Regions from separate parts of the Pseudomonas sp. GW821-FHT07F05 genome, predicted to be linked through region 2. Evidence: riboswitches for the same ligand, from Rfam matches in the RefSeq annotation. Region 2 holds a riboswitch; each other region holds the start of a gene.
The links. A riboswitch is a leader RNA that binds a small molecule or an ion and turns the genes downstream of it on or off. The one in region 2 is predicted to bind cobalamin.
Positions count from the first base shown of each region.

Region 1: another riboswitch for cobalamin. It lies ahead of AC07RO_RS04915 (ABC transporter substrate-binding protein); the one in region 2 lies ahead of cobW (cobalamin biosynthesis protein CobW).
Region 3: another riboswitch for cobalamin. It lies ahead of cobO (cob(I)yrinic acid a,c-diamide adenosyltransferase); the one in region 2 lies ahead of cobW (cobalamin biosynthesis protein CobW).

Region 1 covers NZ_JBWKQL010000002.1:155,594-163,337, forward strand. The annotation lists gene AC07RO_RS04900 (glucarate dehydratase family protein) at 1-1,074, shown strand, start outside; gene AC07RO_RS04905 (ABC transporter ATP-binding protein) at 1,546-2,352, opposite strand; gene AC07RO_RS04910 (FecCD family ABC transporter permease) at 2,349-3,380, opposite strand; gene AC07RO_RS04915 (ABC transporter substrate-binding protein) at 3,392-4,393, opposite strand; cobalamin riboswitch at 4,537-4,732, opposite strand; gene AC07RO_RS04920 (aspartate/glutamate racemase family protein) at 4,954-5,676, opposite strand; gene AC07RO_RS04925 (aldo/keto reductase) at 5,737-6,732, opposite strand; gene AC07RO_RS04930 (ATP-dependent Clp protease proteolytic subunit) at 7,116-7,673, shown strand.
Region 2 covers NZ_JBWKQL010000021.1:13,871-21,614, forward strand. The annotation lists gene cobN (cobaltochelatase subunit CobN) at 1-818, opposite strand, end outside; gene cobW (cobalamin biosynthesis protein CobW) at 821-1,894, opposite strand; cobalamin riboswitch at 2,022-2,253, opposite strand; cobalamin riboswitch at 2,378-2,610, shown strand; gene AC07RO_RS26040 (CbtB domain-containing protein) at 2,710-2,925, shown strand; gene AC07RO_RS26045 (CbtA family protein) at 2,937-3,656, shown strand; gene AC07RO_RS26050 (cobalamin biosynthesis protein) at 3,653-4,087, shown strand; gene cobM (precorrin-4 C(11)-methyltransferase) at 4,290-5,036, shown strand; gene nfuA (Fe-S biogenesis protein NfuA) at 5,132-5,725, opposite strand; gene AC07RO_RS26065 (acyltransferase family protein) at 5,830-6,849, opposite strand; gene AC07RO_RS26070 (fatty acid cis/trans isomerase) at 7,081-7,744, opposite strand, start outside.
Region 3 covers NZ_JBWKQL010000001.1:715,317-723,060, forward strand. The annotation lists gene AC07RO_RS03355 (AI-2E family transporter) at 1-420, shown strand, start outside; gene hda (DnaA regulatory inactivator Hda) at 637-1,341, shown strand; gene AC07RO_RS03365 (NAD-dependent deacylase) at 1,350-2,123, shown strand; gene AC07RO_RS03370 (C40 family peptidase) at 2,190-2,879, shown strand; gene AC07RO_RS03375 (C40 family peptidase) at 2,967-3,503, shown strand; cobalamin riboswitch at 3,631-3,856, shown strand; gene cobO (cob(I)yrinic acid a,c-diamide adenosyltransferase) at 3,964-4,575, shown strand; gene AC07RO_RS03385 (cobyrinic acid a,c-diamide synthase CobB) at 4,572-5,873, shown strand; gene bluB (5,6-dimethylbenzimidazole synthase) at 6,039-6,689, shown strand; gene cbiB (adenosylcobinamide-phosphate synthase CbiB) at 6,686-7,594, shown strand; gene cobD (threonine-phosphate decarboxylase CobD) at 7,587-7,744, shown strand, end outside.

The DNA.
Region 1 (7,744 bases), on a different contig from region 2:
ATGGACCCGTTCAACCTCAATCAACTGCGGGCGGTGGTCAAAGCCACGGTGGCGGCGAACAAACCCACTTCGGTAGCGGGTGCCGAATTGGCGCCGGGTTCCCATGCCAGCAAGGCGGTGAGCAATGCCTATTCGGCGTTTGAAGTGGCGTTTCTGGATGTGCAGGCACGTTCCATGAATCTGCCATTGGTTGACCTGCTGGGCGGTGCCGTTCGCGACCGCGTGCCGTTCAGTGCGTACCTGTTCTTCAAATACGCCCAGCACGCCGATTCGCCCTACGCGCCCGACAGCTGGGGTGAAGCGCTGAGCGAAGAACAGATCGTCGCCCAGGCGCGGCGGATGATCGACGCCTACGGCTTCAAAAGCATCAAACTCAAAGCCGGCGCTCTGGACCCAGAGCACGAAGTGTCCTGCATCAAAGCGCTGAAAAAGGCCTTCCCGGGCTATCCGCTGCGCATCGACCCGAACGGCAACTGGTCGTTGGAAACCTCGATCCGCATGGCCGAACTGCTCGGCGATGACCTGCAATACTACGAAGACCCGACCCCCGGACTGGAGGGCATGGCCGAACTGCACACACGCACCGGCCTGCCGCTGGCGACCAACATGGTCGTCACCGACTTCGACGAATTCCGCCGCAGCGTCGCGCTGAACAGCGTGCAGATCGTCCTCGCCGACCACCATTACTGGGGCGGCCTGCGCGACACCCAGGCCCTGGCAAAAATGTGCGACACCTTCGGCCTCGGCGTCTCCATGCACTCCAACTCCCACCTGGGCATCAGCCTCATGGCCATGACCCACGTCGCCGCCGCCGTCCCCAACCTCGACTTCGCCTGCGACACCCACTACCCGTGGCAAGAACCGGACGAAGAAGTCATCAAAGGCGGCAAACTTCCCATCATCGACGGCTGCGTCCACCTCACCCGCGAGCCTGGGCTGGGGCTTGAACTGGACTATGACCAGCTGGGCAAACTCAATGACCAATTCCTGACGTGCGGGATTCGCCAGCGGGATGATGTGCGGCAAATGCAGAAATACAAACCGGAGTGGAAGGCGGTGAAGCCGAGGTATTGAGGTTGGGGGTGGGGCTGCATGAACGGCGCCGTTTGGGATACCGCATTCGCGAGCAAGCTCGCTCCCACAAATACCGTTCAGGCCGGAGATCCTTCAGCGCCTGAACTGGCCTCTTCCCGGCTAAAGCCAGTCCTACGAGACCGCGTCAAGCCAGTGAGGGACGCGTGACCTCACTGTAGGACCGGCTTCAGCCGGGAAGCCTTTGATCTGCTCTTGATCTTCATACCCAAAAGGCTCAAACACCGCAAAACGCGACTTGGGTGCAGGCTGAACGGAGGTCTCGCGGAGTGGGCCGAGCCGCATGGATGCGGCGAGAGCGCCGTCAGGGCATGGATGCCCGTTCGGCGCGGGCCCACGCAGCGAGACCGGAGTGAAGGTATTCCGACGAAGGAGGAACCCAACCAGGAGCAAGCACCCTTGGTTACTTGGGGTGCTTTTCCAAGTAACTCGCCGAAGGCGAAAACGAGGCCGTTAGGCCGACGCCTTTGATCTTGGCGCCCTCAACCTCAACACCTTAGCCCCGTCAAACGGATCAACCAACCAATGCCCCCGCACCCCAAAAACCTCACCCAATAGCTCCGGCGTCAACACATCAAACGGCGAACCCAACGCCACCAACCGCCCCCCATCCATCACCGCCAGACGATCACACCCCAGCGCCTGATTCAAATCATGCAACGCCACCACCGTCGTCACCGGCAAATCCTGCACCAACCGCAAAATCGACAACTGCTGCTGAATATCCAGATGATTCGTCGGCTCATCCAGCAACAACACCTGCGGCCGCTGCGCCAAAGCCCGCGCAATATGACCCCGCTGCTGCTCCCCACCCGACAACGTATGCCACGCCCGATGCGCCAAGTGCTGCACACTCACATCCGCCAGCGCCTGCGCCACAATCCGGTCATCGTCCGCGCCCCACGGCGCCAGCGCCGAGAGCCACGGCGTACGGCCCAACTCAACCGCCTGCAACAGACTGATCGAATCACCCGTCTGCGCGTGCTGCTCCACCACCGCCACCTGCCGCGCAATGTCCCGCCGGCTCAGCGACGACAATCGCTGCCCGCCCAGGCGAACGTCGCCCTGAGACGGCGACTGAATCCCCGCCAGCAACTTCAGCAGCGTCGACTTCCCCGAGCCATTGGGCCCGACGATCCCCAGGTTTTCCCCCGGCCGAATCGCCAGGCTCACCCCACTGAGCAGCGACGCGCCCTTGACCGAATAACTCAGGTCACTGCCTTCCAGCATGGCACCGGGCACCTCCTGACGGGCGTTCATCGAGGACGATTCCCGCGGACCAGAATCATGGCGAAAACCGGCGCGCCGACCAGCGCCGTAATGACCCCGATCGGCAACACCTGACCCTTGATCAAGGTGCGCGACAGCACGTCGGCGGCGATCATGAACAGCGCGCCGATCAGGGCGCTCAAGGGCAACAGACGCGCGTGGCGCACCCCGGCCATCAGGCGCACCGCATGGGGAATCACCAGCCCGACGAAGCCGATGGAGCCGACGATCGACACCATCACCGCCGTCATCAGCGCGGCGGTGAGAATCAGCACGGCCTGCACCCGGCGCACCGGAATGCCCAGGGATGCCGCCGAGTCGCTGCCGAACGTGAACGCATCCAGCGCGCGCCGATGCCACAGGCACACCAGCAAGCCGAGCACCACGACCGGCACCGACAGCGCCACCGACGACCAGCGCACGCCGCTGAGATTGCCCAGCAACCAGAACATGATCCCGCGGGCCTGTTCGGCATTGGCCGACTTGGTGATCAGGAAGGACGTCAGGGCGTTGAACAGCTGGGACCCGGCAATGCCCGCCAGGATGATCTGGCCGGCAGCGGTCTGGCCCCGAGAGGAGCGGGCGAGCAGGGCGACCAGCGCGAAGGCAGCAATCGCCCCGGCAAACGCGCCGGTGGAGAGTGAAATCGTCCCGGCACCGATGCCGATGATCGCCACCAGCACCGCGCCAGTCGAAGCGCCGGCGGAAATGCCCAGCAAGTAGGGATCGGCCAGCGGGTTGCGCAGCAGCGATTGCAGAACCACACCCGACACCGCCAGCCCTGCGCCGCAGGTGGCGGCCACGATGGCCCGGGTCAGGCGGTAATTCCAGACGATGCCCTCATCGATGGGGTCGAGGGGATAGCCTGTGGCCCACAGCTTGTTCGCCAGCACCTGAACGATCACCGGCAGGCTGATCGACGTCTCGCCGATCGCCACGCCCGCCAGCACCGCCAACGCCAGCAACGCGGTGGCCCAGGCAACGTGGCCGAAGATTCGAACGACGCTCGAACGGGGCATGCTGAATGACGTCATTGCGGGTGAGTGGCCTGAGCCAGTTGTTCGATGCCGTCAAACAGCCGTACGCTGGACTCCATGGCGCTGGCGTCCATGATCACGATGCGATTGTTTTTCACCGCATCCATATTCCGTGTGACCGGGTCCGAGCGGAGGAAGGCCAGCTTCTTCTCGTGATCGTCGGCCGGGAAGCGGCGACGGTCCATGCGCGCGATGACCAGCACGGTCGGGTTGGCCTTGGCGATCGTTTCCCAGCCCACGGTCGGCCATTCCTCGTCGGAGTCGATGACGTTACGCATGCCGAGGGTGTCGAGCATGAAGTTGGGAATGCCCTTGCGTCCGGCCACGTACGGATCGACGTTGATGTCCGGGCTGGAAAACCAGAAGACCGCCGAGACGGGCGGGTTGGCATGGGCGTTCGCCTGCGCCACAGCCCGAGCCATTCGCGCCTGGTAATCCGCGATCAACTGCTCGCCACGGTCCTGCACGTCGAAAATCTGCGCCAGCTGCCGCAGGCTTTTGTACAGCGTGTCGATGCGGAAGGCTTCGAGGCGCGTGCCGTCGGCGCCGACCCGGTTGTTCTTGCCCTCGCAATCGGACGGCAGGATGTAGGTCGGGATGCCCAGGTCGCGGAACTGCTCGCGGGTGCCAACGGCGCCCTGGGGCCCGACCATCCACTCAAACTGCACCGGGACGAAATCCGGGCGTTTGCCGATCACCGATTCAAAACTCGGCGCGTTATCCGCGAGCCGAGCGATGCCGTCGTTGAGGGTTTTGTACTGGGGCAGGACGGGGTTAAACCATAGCGACGTGCCGATCACGTTCGGGCCCAGTCCGAGGGCATAGAGCATCTCGGTGGCCGCCTGGCCGATGGTCACGGCTTTCTGCGGGGCGTGGGTGAAGGTCAGCGCTTGGCCGCAGTTGTCCACGGTCAAGGGGTAAATCGTCGACGCCGCGAGGGCGGCAGTGGGCAAGGTCAGGGTGACGAGCAGGGCAGCGAGGCGGCGCAGCGGCATGAACAGCGATCTCCAGATAGCCTGAATGCTTGGCGAAGCAGGCGCTGGAAAGTCCATCCCGACAGACGCCCCGGAAAAAAGGGCGGGCTCATGGTGCGCGCACGGCACGCGAACGGGAGTCCTTCCCCGGACACCCCGCCGGTGAATGAATATGCTGGCCGGCAGGTCTCCTGACTGACGCTTCATCGCCGTGCTTCGGCCTTCCCGGGGTCACCCAGTGGCAAACAGGAAGCAGGGCTCAGCGCCTACAGTTGCGGGGACAGTTCCCTTTCAGCGCGCAGCACGCGCCTGGGGATTCCCTATTAATTCCGAGCGGAAACCGGCGGCGGGGATACTAAACGATTCGGTGGGGAGAGGCGAATGCAGCGACAGTGTGCCGGAGATGTATTGACACCTCGCAGTAACTGGACGGACGCAACACCTGTGGGAGTGAGCTTGCTCACGAAGAGGCCAGCACATCCGCTAAATCTTCTGCGGCTGGAATGCAGTCTTCGCGAGCGAGCTCGCTCCCACAAGGTATGTGTTTGCAGCGCCATCGGCGTGAGCTCAACACCACCGGCTTAGAGCTTAAACGGCCAACCGACAATCTTCTTCGGCCGAGGCGTCGCATAGGTCCGCACTTTCGAGGTCTTCAACCCCAGACGCACCAGTGATTCTGCCAGTGCCACCGCTGCGGTCACGCCCTCCACCACCGGCACGCCGGCGCGGTCACGGATGAGTTGATCCAGCCCGGCCATGCCGCCGCAGCCCAGGCAAATCACCTCGGCCTTGTCCCGATTCACCGCTTCCATGGCCTGCTCAACGATCGCCTCGACCGCACGCTCCGGCGATGCCTCCAGCTCCAGCACGCTCATGCCACTGGCCCGCACCGACGCGCAGCGTTCGTACACGCCGGCCAGTTTCAGGCGATCCTCGATCAGCGGCACGGTGCGGTCCAGCGTGGTGACCACCGCGTATTTATGCCCCAGCAGCATCGCCAGGCTGGCCGCCGCTTCGGTGATGTCCACCACCGGCACCTCGAGCAATTCCTGCAAACCCTCGCGGCCATGTTCGCCGTAACCGGCCTGAATCACGGCGTCATAGGGCCCTTCGTAGGACATCACCCGGTCCATCACCGCGATGGCCGCCAGGTAGCTTTCGAAATTGCCTTCCACCGACTCGGCGCCGAAGCGCGGGGTCAGGCCGATGATCTCGGTGCCAGGCGAGGCCACGCTGCGGGCCTGCTCGGCGATGGTCTCGGTCATCGATTCGGTGGTGTTGACGTTGACGATCAGAATTCGCATGGACAGATCTCGCGCAGAAAACAAGGCCGGGCGTCTGGCCCGGCGTCGTTGCCCACGATATCAGTCTTTCATCGGCACGGGCGCCTGCAGGGCGATGAAGCCCTGATCGCGCATGGCCTGCCAGAAACCGTCAGGCACCTGTGCGTTAAGCGCGGTGACGTCCTCGATGATCCGCGAAGGGCGGCTGGCACCCGGAATCACCGCCGCCACCAGGGGGTTGGCAAGGACAAATTGCAGCGCTGCCGATTTAATGTCGACCTGGTACTGACGGGCGATCTCCTGAATGTGCGCCACCTTGTCGAGCATCGCTGGCGACGCTTCCTGGTACTCGAAATGCTTGCCGCCCACCAACACGCCGGAGCTGTAAGGCCCGCCGACGACGAATTCGGCGTTGTGCTGACGGGCCTTGTCGAACAGCCGTTGCAGCGGTTGGTCGTGATCGAGCAGCGAATAGCGGCCGGCGAGCAGGAAACCATCGGGCTGGGCTTCTTCCAGGTCCAGCGTCAGTTCGCACGGCTCGACGCGATTGACGCCCAAGCCCCAGGCCTTGATCACGCCTTCTTCACGCAGGCGGGTGAGGGCGCGGAAAGCGCCAGTGCGGGCGATATTGAAATGCTCGATCCAGGCATCGCCGTGGGCGTCCTGCGCCACATCGTGGACAAACACGATATCCAGACGATCAGTGTTCAACCGCTCCAGGCTCGCTTCAATGGAACGCAGCGTGGCGTCGGCGGAATAATCGGTGACGATCTTGTTTTTCAGGCCTTCGGCGAACGGGCCGCTGCGGGTCTCGGTGTCGATCTCGTCGGAAATCAGCCGGCCGACTTTGGTGCTTAGGGTGTATTGGTCCCGGGGGACGCCGGCGAGGGCCTTGCCCAGGCGCTGCTCGGACAAGCCGGCGCCGTAGATGGGCGCCGTGTCGAAATAGCGAATGCCCTGGTCCCAGGCGGATTGAACGGTGGCCGCTGCTTCCTCCTCGTCGATGGTGCGGAACATGTTGCCCAGCGGTGCGGAGCCGAAGCCGAGGCGGCCGATGATCTTGTCGTGCAGACTCATGGAAGGTGTCCTGTGCGGTGGGGCGTGTTGGATGGCGCGCGGTTCATGGCCCGGATCGAGCACGATGAAACCGGCGAAGCTTCTTTACTGACTGTTGATTGCCGCAGGGGTTCTTCGGAATGCGCGGCGGTGGACTTTCACATGCTCGGCGAGCGGCTATCCTCATCCCATGCGACTTTAGCCACGAGTGCGAATTTCAACATTTCAGATAGATCCGTCGACGGCACAGATTTGAGGATTGCCCATAGCCTGTATTTGCGGAGTGGCGTCCGACGCCTTCCCGGCTGAAGCCGGTCCTACGAAGGCGCCGGGATTCTTGGTAGGACCGGCTTCAGCCGGGAAGAGGCCCGTGAGTACGCCATCCATGACCAGCGAGGCCGCCGATGAGCGAGCACATCATTCATTTCCACTGCGGGGTCGATCAGGCCAGCACCGAGCATTTTCGGGATCGCTGCCTCGAAGCCCTCGGCAAGGGCGCGACCGGATTGCTGCTGAATCTGTCGACCGCCGGCGGCAGCACCGCACTGGGATTCACCCTCTACAACTTCCTGAAATCCCTGAAAGTGCCGATCCGCGCGTTGAACAGCGGCAACATCGAATCCATGGGCATCGTGATCTACCTGGCGGCTCAGGAGCGGATCGTCTGTCCCCACTCGCGATTTCTGATCCACCCCATGAGCTGGTACTTCAATCAGAGCTCGGTAGACCACTCACGCATGCGCGAATACCTGCGCAGCCTGGACAACGACCTGCAGCGCTACGTGAACATCTATCAGAGCGAAACCGTGAGCGCGGTGCACCCGCTGGACATAGGGCGCTGCCTGTCAGCGGAGGAGAAGGTGATCCGCGCTGAAGACTCCCTGGCGTGCGGCATTGCCCATCGTGTCGAGCAATTGCAGTTTGCCGAAGACGCCGTGCACTGGACCGTCAGCGCCAGCTAAGCTCGATCCATTGAACCCGGTCGTTGTCGAGCCCTCTGACTCTATTATTGGCCACATTGAAACGAGAGGTG
Region 2 (7,744 bases):
GGGCTGGATTGGGCGAAGCCGGTGGTGTTGAGAATGACCTCGCAATCCACCTCGTCGAGCCAGTCCTGTATCGCGCTCATGCAGCCGGCTTCCTTCAGGCTGGCGACGGCAATCGGCAACGGGTTCAGGCCCTGGGCCGACAAGCGCTCGCAGAACACATCGATGAAACCGGTGTTGGCTGCCTGCAGGTGGGAGCGATAGAACAGCACGGCCGCGACCGGCTGATCGGCGCGCCAGTCGGCCTGCCAGCGGGCCAGGTCGGCGTTGGCGTGGTGCGGGTGATAAATCACGGTGCGCGGCAGGGTCTGCGGCTCGGCCCAGGGGTAGTCGCCACCCAGCCAGCGGGTGGCGATGAAATTGAACAGCGCCAGCGCGTTGTGCTTGCCGCCCTGACGCAGGTAATGCCAGAGACGCTCGCGGTCTTCGACGGATTCCGTGCTCAGGCCGCTCAGCTCGGGGTCTGGCCGATCACAGCCCGGGACCAGAATCAGCTTCACGCCTTTCGCGGCCAGCTCCACCAGCCGCTCGACGCCATAACGCCAGTAGCCGATGCCGCCGTGCAGGGAAATCAGGATGACTTTGGCGTGGCGCAGCACCTCGTCCACGTACAGATCCACCGACGCATGGTTTTGCACCTGCATCGGGTTGGCCAGGCGCAGGCTCGGGTAGCTATCCGGCAATTGCCGCGCGGTTTCAGCCAGCAGCGCCAGATTTGAGTCGGCGCTGCACAGGATCACCAGCTCGGCGGGCGTCTGGCCCAGGTCAGCGATGCTGTCGTCGGGGACGAAGCCGCCGGGCTGTGTACGCAGCAGGTGCATGGTTAGCCTTTTATGCCTGAGACTGCGTCGCGCAATTGCGCTTCGAGGACGCCGGCGTCCAGTTCCTGGCCGATCAGCACCAGGTGGGTTTCCCGGGCTTCGTCTGCTTTCCAGGCGCGGTCGAAATGCTTGTCGAAACGCGTGCCGACGCCTTGCACCAGCAGGCGCATGGGTTTGCCGGGAATGGCGGCGAAGCCTTTGACACGCAGGATGCCGTGCTGGACGACGGCCTGGGTCAGCGCGTCGAGCAACAGCGATTCGTCGGCCTGGGGCAGCGTGATGGAGATGGAATCGAAGGCGTCATGGTCGTGGTCATCATGATCGTCGCCTTCGTGGTGATCGTGGTGGGTCTTGCGCCCGTCGATGTGCAGCTCGGATTCGGCGCCCAGGCCCAGCAATACGCTGATCGGCAGCTGGCCCCGGTTCGCTTCGACGATCTTCACCGCCGGCGGCAGTTCTTCGGCGACTTCGGCACGCACGGCGGCGAGAGCATCAGCGTCGAGCATGTCGGCCTTGTTCAGCACGACGAGATCGGCGCTGGCCAGTTGGTCGGCGAACAGTTCGTGCAGCGGCGATTCGTGATCCAGGTTCGGATCGAGCTTGCGCTGGGCGTCGACTTGGTCCGGGAACGCGGCGAAGGTGCCGGCGAGCACGGCCGGGCTGTCGACCACGGTGATCACGGCGTCGACGGTGCAGGCGTTGCGGATTTCCGGCCACTGGAAGGCTTGGACGAGGGGTTTCGGCAGGGCCAGGCCCGAGGTTTCGATGAGGATGTGATCGAGGTCGCCGCGACGGGCGACCAGTTCCTGCATCACCGGGAAAAACTCTTCCTGAACGGTGCAGCACAGGCAGCCGTTGGCCAGTTCGTACACGCGACCGACGGCTTCTTCTTCGGTGCAGCCGATGGTGCATTGCTTGAGGATGTCGCCGTCGATGCCCAGTTCGCCGAATTCGTTGACGATGACGGCGATGCGTCGGCCTTCGGCGTTGTCGAGCATGTGCCGCAGCAAGGTGGTTTTGCCCGAGCCGAGAAAGCCGGTGACGATGGTGACGGGGAGTTTGGCCAGTGTTTTCATCGGTTGCCCTCAGGCGTGCGGCGGGGCAACGAGGACGAAAACAGCGCAGGCCGGTGGAAGCAGGCGCGCGGTTCGATTCGCCACCGGATCACCCCGCCCGGTTGTAGTGGAATTCCTCGGCCGCTTGCAGGCGGTCCGATTCGAGGCAGGTCTCCTGGCTCACGGCGGCCGGTCGCTGACAGGCATCATCAGGCGACTGGTATTCATCGCGCCTTCCCGCTCGCGCAGTGGCTGTGCAATGAAGCTGTCCGTTTACAGTTGCGGGGGCAGCTGCGGCTTGATACCGCATTCCCTTCTTAGCGCCGGTGGCCTTGGTAGTTGATAAAGGCGCCCGGCGAACCTCAAGTGCGCAAGGCTACGCAGTGACTGGAGGCCGGTCAATCGCGCTTTGCAATGATCGCCGCACCAATTGACGCACCGATCGCTGCATTGATTGACGCATCGGCTGAAGGGCCGATTGACGAGCCAAACAGCCCGTGGTCTGCTACACACCTTGTTACGGGTGCCCTTCACAGGGTGAAACGGGAAACCGGTGCGTACAGACCTTCGGGTGTGTATCAGTCCGGTGCTGCCCCCGCAACGGTAAGCGAGTGAAGAGTCAGATCCACTGTGTCGGCATCGATATGGGAAGGCGATTCTTGAAGGCACGACGGCTGTAACGGCTGATGCATGTGCCCCTCGCGAGCCCGGAGACCGGCCCGATAACGCTACATAACACAACCCGCGGTGGGCGGGCGCTGTTGATCACTGCCGGCCTTCGCCTGCGGTGTCTTCGCGTCTTTCCGTCCGCTGAATCCACTTCAGAGGGAAGCGCCATGTCCATCAGCACACCCCGCCAGACGTCCGGCACCGGCACCAGCACAAACACCACAACAGCCGTGACCGCCACCCAAAACCAGCGCCTTGTCGCCGCCGTCAGCGCGATGTTTCTCGGTGCGTTTCTGGTGTACTTCGCCGGTTTCTCCCACATCGATGCGGTGCACAACGCGGCACACGACACCCGTCACAGCTCCGCCTTCCCGTGCCATTGAGACCCGCCGCCATGTTCAAGCGAATTGCGCAAACGGCCGGGTTCAGCGGACTGCTCGCCGCCCTGCTGTTGACACTGCTCCAAAGCTTCTCGGTGGCGCCACTGATCCTGCAGGCGGAGACCTACGAAAAGGCCCCGGCTGCCGAGATGCACGAGCACGCCGAGGGTGCGATGGCCGGCCACGTCCATGACGCCGAAGCCTGGGAGCCGGAAGACGGCTGGCAGCGCGTGCTGTCCACCACCGGCGGCAATCTGGTGGTCGCGGTCGGCTTCGCCCTGATGCTGGCGGCGCTGTACACCCTGCGTACGCCGACCAGTGCCCGCGAAGGCGTGCTGTGGGGGTTGGCCGGTTATGCGGTGTTCGTGCTGGCGCCCACTCTTGGTTTGCCGCCCGAGCTGCCCGGCACTGTCGCGGCGGATCTGACCCAACGGCAGATCTGGTGGGTCGGCACCGCCGCCTCCACGGCTTCAGGCCTGGCATTGATAGTGTTTGCACGGCACTGGGTGTTGAAGGCCTTGGGCGCGGTGATCCTGGTGGTGCCGCATATCGTCGGCGCGCCGCAACCGGCGGTGCATTCGGCACTGGCGCCGGAAGCCCTTGAAGCGCAATTCAAGATCGCGTCGCTGCTGACCAATGCGGTTTTCTGGATTGCCCTGGGCTGGATCAGCGCCTGGTTGTTTCGGCGCAATGAAGCGACCGAGACGCACGTCGGTTTGAAGCCTGCTCTGTGAATGAAGTGCGCGATCGGCCGCTGTGGGTGGTCGGTCTGGGCTGCCAGCGCGGCTGTTCGGCGCTGGAGCTTCGGCAGTTGATGGAGCATGGGTTGCGGGAGGGTCGTCTTCAGCTGACAGACGTTGCCGCCCTCGCCTCCATTGACGGCAAGTCGGCCGAGGTGGGGCTGCTGGCACTGGGTCATGAGCTGGGGCTGACGATCGGGTTTTTCAGCGCGGGTGATCTGGCGGCTTACGAGGCACAGCTGACTTACCTTTCGGACATCGCCTTCGAACGCACCGGCTGCTACGGCGTGGCAGAAAGCGCGGCGCTGGCGATGGTGACACGGTTGACCGGCGCGCCCGCGACCTTGGTCATCCCCCGCCGAAAAAGCCCCCACGCGACCTTTGCTCTGGCAACCGCAAACGTTAGGGCTGGAGCAATCTCATAGGCCGGCTCAATCTTGTAGGACCGGCTAGAACTGTAGGACCGGCTTTAGCCGGGAAGACGTCAGTAGTCACACCGCAGATTTTGATGGTGTGCCCGAGGGCCCCTTCCCGGCTAAAGCCAGTACTGAAAAGTCAGACCGAGTGCGCTCAGGGAGAATGCATCCGACGAGCCACTGCTCAAATGAACCCCAATCAGGAAACCCCATGACTGTTTTTTTCATCGGCGCCGGCCCCGGCGATCCGGACCTGATCACTGTCAAAGGCCAGCGGCTGATCCGCTCCTGCCCGGTGATCATTTACGCCGGTTCCCTGGTGCCTGAAGCAGTGCTGGAAGGTCATCAGGCGATCCAGGTCACCAACAGCGCTCCATTGCACCTTCAGCAGATCATCGAGCTGATGAAATCCGCTCATGCACAGGGCCAGGACGTGGCGCGTGTGCATTCCGGCGATCCGAGCCTGTATGGCGCGATCGGCGAACAAATCCGCTGCCTGCGCGATCTGCAGATCCCCTTCGAAATCATCCCCGGCGTCACCGCCACCGCCGCCTGCGCCGCGTTGCTCGGGACAGAGCTGACGCTGCCGGACATCTCTCAGAGCGTGATCCTGACCCGCTACGCCGACAAAACCGACATGCCCGAAGGCGAAAGCCTGGGCGATCTGGCACGGCACCGGGCAACCATGGCGATCCATCTGGGGGTCAATAACCTCGGCAAGATCGTTGCCGAGCTGACGCCGCACTATGGCGCCGACTGTCCCATTGCCGTGGTGCATCGCGCCAGCTGGCCCGATCAGGATTGGGTCACCGGCACACTGGCAGACATCGAGGAGAAGGTGCGGATCAAGGGATTTCGTCGCACCGCGCTGATCCTGGTGGGTCGGGTACTGGGCAACGACGTGTTCAGCGAGTCATCGCTGTATCGCGCGGGCCATGCCCATGTGTTCAGGCCCTAGCGTGCGCCTCTAGACCTTGGCGAGCGCCCACAAAAAAGCCCCGAACTCGTCGGGGCTTGCCTGCAACACCATACTTCCTGGAATCACACGTTGACTCAGTAGTACGCGTTTTCTTTCTGGGTGTGGTCGGTCACGTCACGCACACCGGTCAGCTCGGGGATGCGCTCCAGCAATGTGCGCTCGATGCCTTCCTTGAGCGTCACATCTGCCTGACCGCAACCCTGGCAACCACCGCCGAACTGCAGAATGGCGACATTTGCCTCATCTTCTTCCACCACCTCGATCAAGGTCACCTGGCCGCCGTGACTGGCGAGACCCGGGTTGATCTCGGTCTGCAGGTAGTAATTGATACGCTCGTTGATCGGGCTGTCGGCGTTGACCATCGGCACTTTGGCGTTTGGCGCCTTGATGGTCAGTTGACCACCCATGCGGTCAGTCGCGTAATCGACAACGGCGTCGTCCAGAAACGCTTCGCTGAACGCGTCGATCCAGGCGGTGAAACTTTTCAGGCCGATGGCCGTGTCTTCAGGTTTCTCTTCGCCCGGCTTGCAGTAGGCAATGCAGGTTTCAGCGTATTGGGTGCCAGGCTGGGTAATAAACACGCGGATGCCGATGCCGGGGGTGTTCTGCTTTTCCAGCAGATCGGCCAGGTAATCGTGGGCGGCATCAGTAATCGTAATAGCGGTCATGAAAATTCCTCGCAGACGTGGGGCGCAGTTTACGCCAATCAACTGCGCCTGACAAAGCCCTAGTGTTTTAGTCAGGTAAGCGGTTCGCCTCGACTAAAAACCCGTCACGACAGAGCTGCTTCCTTGCTCGCCCTTCTCTGATCCAGCCAGCCCTTCATGCGTCGGTACAGGCCCTTCTCGATCCACTCATAACTGAGCCACGCCCCCAGAGCGATGACCGGCACACACACGGCAAACACCACATACGGGTTAACGCCATAACGTTCGCTCACCAGCCAGCCCGCATACAGCACCAGCACGTGGAGCAAATACACCGAATACGAGCAGTCGCCCATGACTTTGAGAAGGCGGTAGTTGCGCAGATAGGGTTCGAGGGAGATGCAGGCCACCACAATCACAGCGCTTGGCAGGCCCCAATTGATGATGCGAGGCGCCGGTTGCAGGTGGTCGATGGTGAACAGCGCGGCGCCGATCGCGATCAATGGCAACCACAACCGTTCGCTGATCCAGCCCCGGCGATACATCACGCCGACGAAGATGCCGAGGAGGAATTCGTAAACGATGTCATTGGCGTAGAACCGGCTGACCAGGCCCGACCGACCCAGCACGTCAGTAATGGCGAACAGCGCCGCCGCGAGGATCAACGGGCGCAGACGCTGCTGAAAGAGAAAGACCATCGAGAACAGCACGTAGAACAGCATCTCGTAGTTCAGCGTCCAGCCCACGTTGAGGGTGGGATAGAGGCCGTAACCGCCGGGGTTTTCCGAAGGGATGAACAGCAGCGACAGCACAAAGCTCTGCCAGTCGACCACCTGGTGGGGCAGCAGCGGTTGGGCGACCACGACCAATACGCCCATCACCAAGGTGTACAGCCAGTACGCCGGGACGATACGAATAACGCGGTTGAGCATGAAACGGCCGGCGGGGATGTCCTTGTCCACGGTTGACAGATAGATGACCAGACCGCTGATGACGAAAAAAATGTCGACGCCGACCGCGCCTTTTTCAGTGAAAAAGCGGCCGACTGGCCCACTCGGTTGGAAGTCGAAAAAAATCTGCATGAAGTGGTGACACACAACGGCCCACGCGGCGAGTGCCCGCAGGGCCTGAACCGAAATCAACATCTGCAACCTCTTGCTTCGTCTGGATTGACCCCTGGCGCTATACCGGCAAAGGCACGGCGTCGGAGAGCGACTCACAGGGTCCGACTTCGAAAATTGCAAAAAGGTTCGGCGCCACTGACGGGCTGCATAATGGCTGCACGCCATGTCCAATAAGGGTTTCCCCGTTTGAAGCAGCGTCAGCCGGGCCGACGCCGAATGTGAAGATTCCTTAAATGACAGCGCCCCTGCGACTCACAGATTCTCGTACCGATTCATGTCCAGCACCCCTGCCTCGCGGGGTTCGGTTTCCTGAAGGTAGCGGTCCAGGTCGTGGAAGTAGGTCCAGAATAATGGATGGCTGCGGCGCACGCCCCAGCGCTGGACGATGGCGTCAAACGCCTGCTTGTGATCATGGGCCTGCTCCATCGCGCCAACAAACGCGCCGACTTCGCTGGCCGGGATATTGAACATGAAATTCGGGTAGCTGCTCAGCACTCCCGGGTAGATCGTCAGCGTGTCCAGGCCCGGCTGGTAGCGGTAATCCTCACCCATCAGAAAGGCGACGTTACTGTGGGCGCGGTTGCGCAGCATGCTGTAAATGATGCGTTTGCCGCTGCCGTCCTGGATTCGCAGCATCGTCGCCTCCGGCAACTGGTGAATGACCTTCAGCCCAGCCGCCGGCCGCGACGTCAGCCGGCTCAGTGCCTGCTCCACTCCGCTGAACACCGGGTCCAGTCCCTCACGCGAACAATAGGCGCCGTCGCAGCGATTGATCGGGTCCGGCGTCACGTTCAAGGTGCCCGCACGCTCGATCAACTTGCGCTCGAAGTCACGTTTGGGGTTGTGCTCATCGAGGTTCAGGCCGGTCGGGGTGTGATCGTCGATGGCCTGATAATCCAGCCACATCTTCACTTTG
Region 3 (7,744 bases), on a different contig from region 2:
ATTTACGCCGCCGGCCTGATGCTGGTCGGGCTGGAGCTGGGGCTGTTGATCGGTGTCATTGCCGGCCTGGCGGCCATCGTGCCGTACATGGGGTTCGTGATCGGCATCGGCTCGGCGATTCTGGCGGGTTTCTTCCAGTTCGGCGGCGACCTGTATCCGATGCTGGGCATCGTCGCGGTGTTCATGGTCGGTCAGGCGCTGGAAGGCATGGTGCTGACCCCGTTGCTGGTGGGTGACCGCATCGGTCTGCACCCGGTTGCGGTGATCTTCGCGATCCTGGCGGGCGGCGAGCTGTTCGGCTTCACCGGCATCCTGCTGGCCCTGCCGGTGGCGGCGGTGATCATGGTCCTGGTGCGCCATGTTCATGACCTGTACAAGGATTCGGACATCTACGGCGGTCTGGACGACCCGGATCTCTGATTCCCGCGAATCAGGATGCGTACCGGCGCGCGGTGCTCACCGCGCGCCTTCTTTCTCGGCGGGTTTTGCCCGTATTCCCCAGTGATACCAGTGACATACGCAAGCCTTTGATTTTGCTGGCGGTCTGCCGCATTGTGCGGCCAGCCCTGCGGGTATAGACTTTGCGCACTTTTCACAGAGGCCCCTTGGCGGTTCGTCACGAACCGTTCAGCCAGCATGAAACCAGTTCAGCTGCCCCTGAGTGTGCGTCTGCGTGATGACGCCACCTTCATCAATTACTATCCAGGCGCCAATGCCGCTGCACTCGGCTATGTCGAGCGGCTGTGCGAAGCCGAGGCCGGCTGGACAGAAAGCCTCATCTATCTGTGGGGCAAGAACGGGGTAGGGCGCACGCACCTGTTGCAGGCTGCCTGCCTGCGATTCGAACAGATGGGCGAGCCGGCGGTTTATCTGCCGATGGCCGAACTGCTCGATCAAGGCATCGGCCTGTTCGATCATCTGGAGCAGTACGAACTGGTGTGCCTCGATGACCTTCAGGCGGTGGTCGGCAAGCCTGAATGGGAAGAGGCGTTGTTCCACCTGTTCAACCGGCTGCGCGACAGTGGCCGACGCTTGCTCATCGCCGCTTCATGCTCGCCCCGAGAGCTGCCGGTCAAGCTGGCGGACCTGAAATCACGGCTGACCATGGCGCTGGTGTTCCAGATGCGCCTGTTGTCCGACGAAGAAAAACTCCGCGCCCTGCAATTGCGCGCGTCCCGCCGCGGGCTGCACCTTACCGACGAAGTGGGGCATTTCATCCTCACCCGCGGCAAGCGCAGCATGAGTGCGCTGTTCGACCTGCTTGAACAGCTCGATCAAGCCTCACTGCAGGCCCAGCGCAAGCTGACCATTCCGTTCCTGAAAGAAACCCTCGGTTGGTAAGCGCGTCCGTGGTCGATCAGGCTTTAGTCCTGCAAACCGCCGCGGCCCTGCGCCATGCCACACGCATCCTGATCATCACCGGTGCTGGCCTTTCGGCGGATTCGGGTTTGCCGACCTATCGCGGTGTCGGTGGTCTGTACAACGGCGAGACCGACGACGGCCTGCCGATCGAAATGGCGTTGTCCGGCCCGATGCTGCGTCGTGATCCGGCGCTGTGCTGGAAATACATTGCACAATTGGGCAGCGCTTGCCTGGATGGACGTCCCAATGCGGCGCACTATGCCATCGCCGAATTGCAGCGGCGCAAGCCGGAATGCTGGGTGTTGACGCAAAACGTCGACGGCTATCATCGCGCTGCGGGTAGTCCGCCAGAACGGCTGATCGAAATTCATGGCCAGTTGGCGCCGCTCTACTGTCAATCTTGTGGCGCCGAAGATCTGCAGTTGAGCGAGCACCTCAACCGGCCACTGCCACCGCTGTGCGCCCGCTGTACTGGCGTTTTGAGGCCATCGGTGGTGTTGTTTGAGGAGATGTTGCCAGAGTTGGCACTGAACGTGCTTCAGGAAGAGATGGCAAAAGGCTTTGATGCTGTGCTCAGCATCGGAACCACCGCCAGCTTCCCGTACATTCATGAGCCCATGCTGCGCGCTCGGGTGACGGGAGGCTTTACTGCCGAGATAAACCCTTCGCCGACCGATCATTCCGCGCACATGGATGCGTTTCTGAGGTGTAGAGCCTTAGAAGTGATGGACGACATCGTAAGTCACATTTGTTTCGATTGAATTTGCAAATGGGTACGATTGAAGGCATAGTCTCGGCTTCTTTACACTTCAGCCACGGTCGTGCACATGCTAAACCGCTTCGCACCCCTCGTGCCTCTCGCACTCGTAACGCTGTTGTTCGGCTGTGCGGCCCAGATGCCGACGTCGCAACAACAGTCGCAAAGCCCCCAGTTCCGGGACTCTGCCACCGCTCAATCCGCCAGCAAGCGTGCCGATTACGCATCCTCCGTACTGGATGACGAAGTCGCCACCGAAGACGAGCTCGCTCAATTTGCCGATAACAAGCCGTACCGCCTGCCGGTTCTGGCTGACAGCATCCTCGAGCGCGGCAAATCCCTGATAGGCACTCGCTATCGCTTCGGCGGCACGTCGACCACCTCTGGTTTCGACTGCAGCGGTTTCATCGGTTATCTCTTCCGCGAAGAGGCGGGCATGAGCCTGCCGCGTTCCTCCCGCGAAATGATCAACATCGATGCCCCTCTCGTTAAACGCAATGACCTCAAGCCAGGCGACCTGCTGTTCTTCAGCACTGCCGGCCGTGGTCGTGTCAGCCATGCGGGCATCTACCTGGGCGATGATCAATTCATCCACTCCAGCAGCCGCCGCAGCGGTGGTGTCCGCGTCGACAGCCTCGACGATGCCTACTGGGCCAAGACGTTCATCGAAGCCAAACGCGCGCTGGCGATGGCACCTTCAACGGTACCTGCAACCACTACCGCGATGAGCTCGACTACAATCAAGCGCCAAACCCGTTAATTCCGGGCGCGCAAAGGGCTAACCCCTCTTGCGCGCGACCCCGGCCCTCGGCAAAGTAAGCTGCATCCCGCACAGGTTGTCGTGTTTATGTCGTTAACGGTTCGCCTGATCGTCGCCTCTCTGGCTGTGCTGCTGGCCGCATGTTCCAGCACTCCACCGCCTGCTCCACGCAAGGTCGTCTACCGGCCTGTGGTCTCCGCTCCTCCCCAGTTTTCTTCACCGCTCGCCGACGACGTTTTGTTGCGCGCGATCGGCCTCGTTGGCACGCCTTATCGCTGGGGCGGCAACACGCCTGATTCGGGTTTCGATTGCAGCGGCCTGATCGGCTATGTCTACCACGACGCCGCCGGTATCACCTTGCCGCGATCGACGCGGGAAATGATCACCCTGCGTGGCCCGGACATCGACCGCAGCCAGTTGCAGACCGGTGACCTGGTGTTCTTCGCCACGGGCGGCGGCTCCCACGTCAGCCACGCCGGCATCTACGTCGGGGAAGGGCGATTCGTTCATGCACCGGCCACCGGCGGCACCGTCAAACTCGACAGCCTGGACAAGCCTTATTGGCAAAAGGCCTGGCTGAATGCCAAGCGCGTTATCCAGCCATCGAATCTTGCCAGGCAATAGTCGTTTTTGAGGCAACGTGTTCATGGGCTGCTGCTGCAGGAACACCTGTGCATTCCAGGGTGAAATCCCGTAAACCCGTGGGCGCTCTGTCCACGGTTCGATTGACGCTCCCCAGTCAACCCTCTAACCTTCGCGCCATGTTTCAGGTGCCCGGGACCTTGTTGGTCCACAGGGTGAAACAGGGAAGCCGGTGCGATTGCTCGTGCGATCAATTCCGGCGCTGCCTCCGCAACGGTAAATGAGTCAAGGCCACGCACAATGCCACTGTGTTCGCTGAACATGGGAAGGCGCCTGGCCTGCCACGGTTGTGGCAACTCATGAGTCCGGAGACCGGCCTGATCCATCGAACAGCATCACGGAGGGCGATGCTCTGCTGCAGGCCGGGCCATGTCCGGTGCCTGCTGACAGTCTTTGCCTGTGCCCTCCGTTTGCCACACCTGCCCTCAAGCGGAGAGCTGAGATGAGCGAATCCCCCGAACGTGACGAACGCCACCTGGCGCGCATGCTGCGCAAAAAGGCGGTGATGGACGAGCGCATTTCCAGCGCGCCAAATGAATGCGGATTGCTGTTGGTCCTGACCGGCAACGGCAAAGGCAAAAGCAGCTCGGCCTTCGGCATGCTGGCCCGCGCCATGGGCCATGGCATGCAGTGCGGCGTCGTGCAGTTCATCAAAGGCCGCCACAGCACCGGCGAAGAGCTGTTCTTCCGCCGCTTTCCCGAACAAGTGCGTTACCACGTGATGGGCGAGGGCTTCACCTGGGAAACCCAGGACCGCCAGCGCGACATCGCCGCCGCCGAAGCCGCCTGGGCCGTGACCCGGGAAATGCTCAAGGACGCCTCTATCGGCATGGTCGTGCTCGATGAGCTGAACATTGCCCTCAAGCACGGCTATCTGGACCTGGAGCAGGTGCTGAGCGATTTGCAGGCACGCCCGCCGATGCAGCACGTGATCGTCACCGGTCGCGGGGCGAAGCAGGAACTGATCGACCTCTCCGACACCGTTTCCGATATCGGCGTGGTCAAGCATGCCTTTCAAGCCGGCATCAAGGCGCAGAAAGGCATCGAACTGTGAGTGAGCGCCAGCCCCGGCACTGCCCGGCAGTATTGATCGCTGCGCCCGCGTCCGGCCAGGGCAAAACCACCGTCACCGCCGCACTCGCCCGTCTGCATCGCAATCAGGGGCGCAAGGTGCGCGTGTTCAAATGCGGACCGGACTTTCTCGACCCGATGATTCTCGAACGCGCCAGCGGCCATCCGGTGTACCAACTGGACATGTGGATGATTGGCGAGGCCGAAAGCCGGCGTCTGTTGTGGGAAGCCGCCGCCGACGCCGACCTGATCCTCATCGAAGGCGTCATGGGCTTGTTCGACGGTACGCCCTCCAGCGCAGACCTGGCCCGGCGTTTCGGCGTGCCGGTGCTGGGGGTGATTGACGGCACGGCCATGGCTCAGACCTTCGGCGCACTGGCGCTTGGGCTGGCGCGCTATCAGCCGGATCTGCCATTCGCCGGCGTGCTGGCCAATCGCGTCGGCACAGTGCGCCACGCGCAGTTGCTGGAAGGCAGCCTGACTGAAGGCCTGCGCTGGTACGGCGCGCTGTCCCGTGAAACCGGCATTGAGCTGCCCAGCCGGCACCTCGGCCTGGTGCAGGCGAGCGAATTGAATGACCTGGACATGCGCCTTGACGCTGCGGCCACCGCACTGGCCAGCACCTGCGACGCCACGTTGCCACCGTCCGTGACCTTTACCGCGCCGGAATTCGTGCCGGCCGAACCGCTGCTGGCCGGTGTGAAAATCGCCATCGCCCACGACGAGGCGTTTGCGTTTTTCTACGGTGCCAGCCTCGACCTGTTGCGGGAGATGGGCGCCGAACTGTCGTTCTTCTCGCCGATCCGCGACCGCGAATTACCCGACGCCGACAGCCTGTATCTGCCGGGCGGTTACCCGGAACTGCATCACACGGCGCTGGCGGAAAACCACAGCATGCTGGCCGCGATTCGCGCGCACCACGCCGCCGGCAAGCCCCTGCTCGCCGAATGCGGCGGTATGTTGTATCTGCTCGATGCCCTGACCGATGTCGACGGCCAGCGCGCCGAAGGGGTGGGCTTGCTCAAGGGGGAAGCCGTGATGCAAAAGCGTCTGGCCGCCCTGGCCCTGCAATCGGTCGAACTGCCGGAAGGCATCCTGCGTGGCCACACCTATCACCACTCCCTGACCAGCACCGAGCTGACCCCCATCGCCCGCGGCCTCAGCCCCAATGGCGGGCGCGGCGCCGAAGCGGTGTACCGCGAAGGGCGCATGACTGCGTCGTATGTCCACTTTTACTTTCCCTCGAATCCCCAGGCGATGGCGGCGCTGTTTTTGCCATGAGCCCATCTAATTCAACCGCCGCATTCTGTGGGAGCGAGCCTGCTCGCAAAGTGGGCGCGTCCGATCCCACTCCTTTTCTGAAAAACCGCTTTCGCGATCAAGCTCACTCCTACATGGGGCGCATCGCAGGTGATTGCTGTGTTTCACTCGCGGGACAGGCGAGCCATGACTGAACACACCTTCACTGACCCCGAACGCGCCGCCGTTTACCGCGCCATCGCCGAGCGTCGCGACATGCGTCACTTCTGCGGGGGCACCGTCGCGCCGGAGTTGCTGGCCCGTCTGCTCGAAGCCGCCCACCACGCGCCGAGCGTTGGCCTGATGCAGCCGTGGCGGTTCCTGCGCATCACCGATCCGGCCTTGCGCGCGCAGATTCAGGCGCAGGTGGAAGAAGAACGCATCCGCACCGCCGAAGCCCTGGGCGAGCGGTCCGACGATTTCATGAAGCTGAAGGTCGAGGGCATCAGCGACTGCGCCGAGGTATTGGTCGCTGCGTTGATGGACGACCGCGACAAACACATCTTCGGGCGTCGCACCCTGCCGGAAATGGACATGGCGTCGTTGTCGTGCGCGATCCAGAACCTCTGGCTGGCGGCCCGTGCCGAGGGTCTGGGCATGGGCTGGGTGTCGCTGTTCGATCCCCAGGCCCTGGCTGATCTGCTGAAGATGCCAACCGGTTCAAAACCCCTGGCGATCCTGTGCCTGGGCCCGGTCAAGGCATTTTACCCGGCGCCGATGCTGGTGCTGGAGGGCTGGGCGCAGCCGCGCGCGTTGCAAGAGTTGGTCTACGAGAACACATGGGGAGTGATTGAATGAGTGTGGCGTTATTGAGCGTCGCCGGGGTCGCGCTGGACGCGTTGCTCGGCGAGCCAAAACGGAACCACCCGCTGGTGGCGTTCGGCCGTTTTGCCGAGCGCATCGAACAGCGCCTGAATGCTGCCGGCCGGGGCTGGCGCAGCCATGGCGTGACGGCGTGGTTCATCGCCGTCATTCCGCTGACCCTGATCGCCACGTTGCTCAGCTGGCTACCGTTGATTGGCTGGCTGGTGGACGTGCTGGCGCTGTACTGCGCGTTGGGTCTTCGCAGCCTGGGCGAGCACGTCGAGCCGGTCGCCCAGGCGCTGCGCAGCGACGATCTGCCCGAAGCGCGTCGGCGCGTCGGCTATCTGGTCAGTCGCCAGACCTCCGAGCTGGACGGCACCGAAGTGGCCCGTGCAGCCACCGAATCGGTGCTGGAAAACGGCAGCGACGCGGTGTTCGCGGCGATCTTCTGGTTCGTCGTGCTGGGCGCGCCGGGCGTTGTGCTCTATCGCCTGAGCAACACCCTCGACGCCATGTGGGGCTATCGCAACGAGCGCTTCGAACGCTTCGGCTGGGCGGCGGCGAAAATCGACGACTTGCTCAACTACATTCCGGCACGCTTGGTGGCATTAACCTACGCGCTGCTGGGCAACACCCGACTGGCTCTGCGCTGCTGGCGCACCCAGGCCCCGAAGTGGGACAGCCCCAACGCAGGCCCGGTGATGGCCGCCGGCGCCGGTGCGCTGGGCGTCGAGCTGGGCGGTCCGGCGATTTATCACGGCGAGCTGCATGAGCGCGCGACCCTGGGCGAAGGCTTGCCGGCGGACGCGGACTCCATCGATCGCGGCTGGCAACTGGTGCAGCGCGGCGTGTGGCTGTGGTTGCTGATTTTGTGTCTGGGGACAGAATTCTATGCTTGAACACGGCGGCCGATTGCGTGGCGCAGTCCTGAAATATGGCATTGATGAGGCGGACTGGCTGGACCTGTCCAGCGGGATCTCGCCGTGGTCGTGGCCAATCCCGGCGATCCCGGAAGCGGCCTGGGGGCGCCTGCCGGAAACCGATGACGG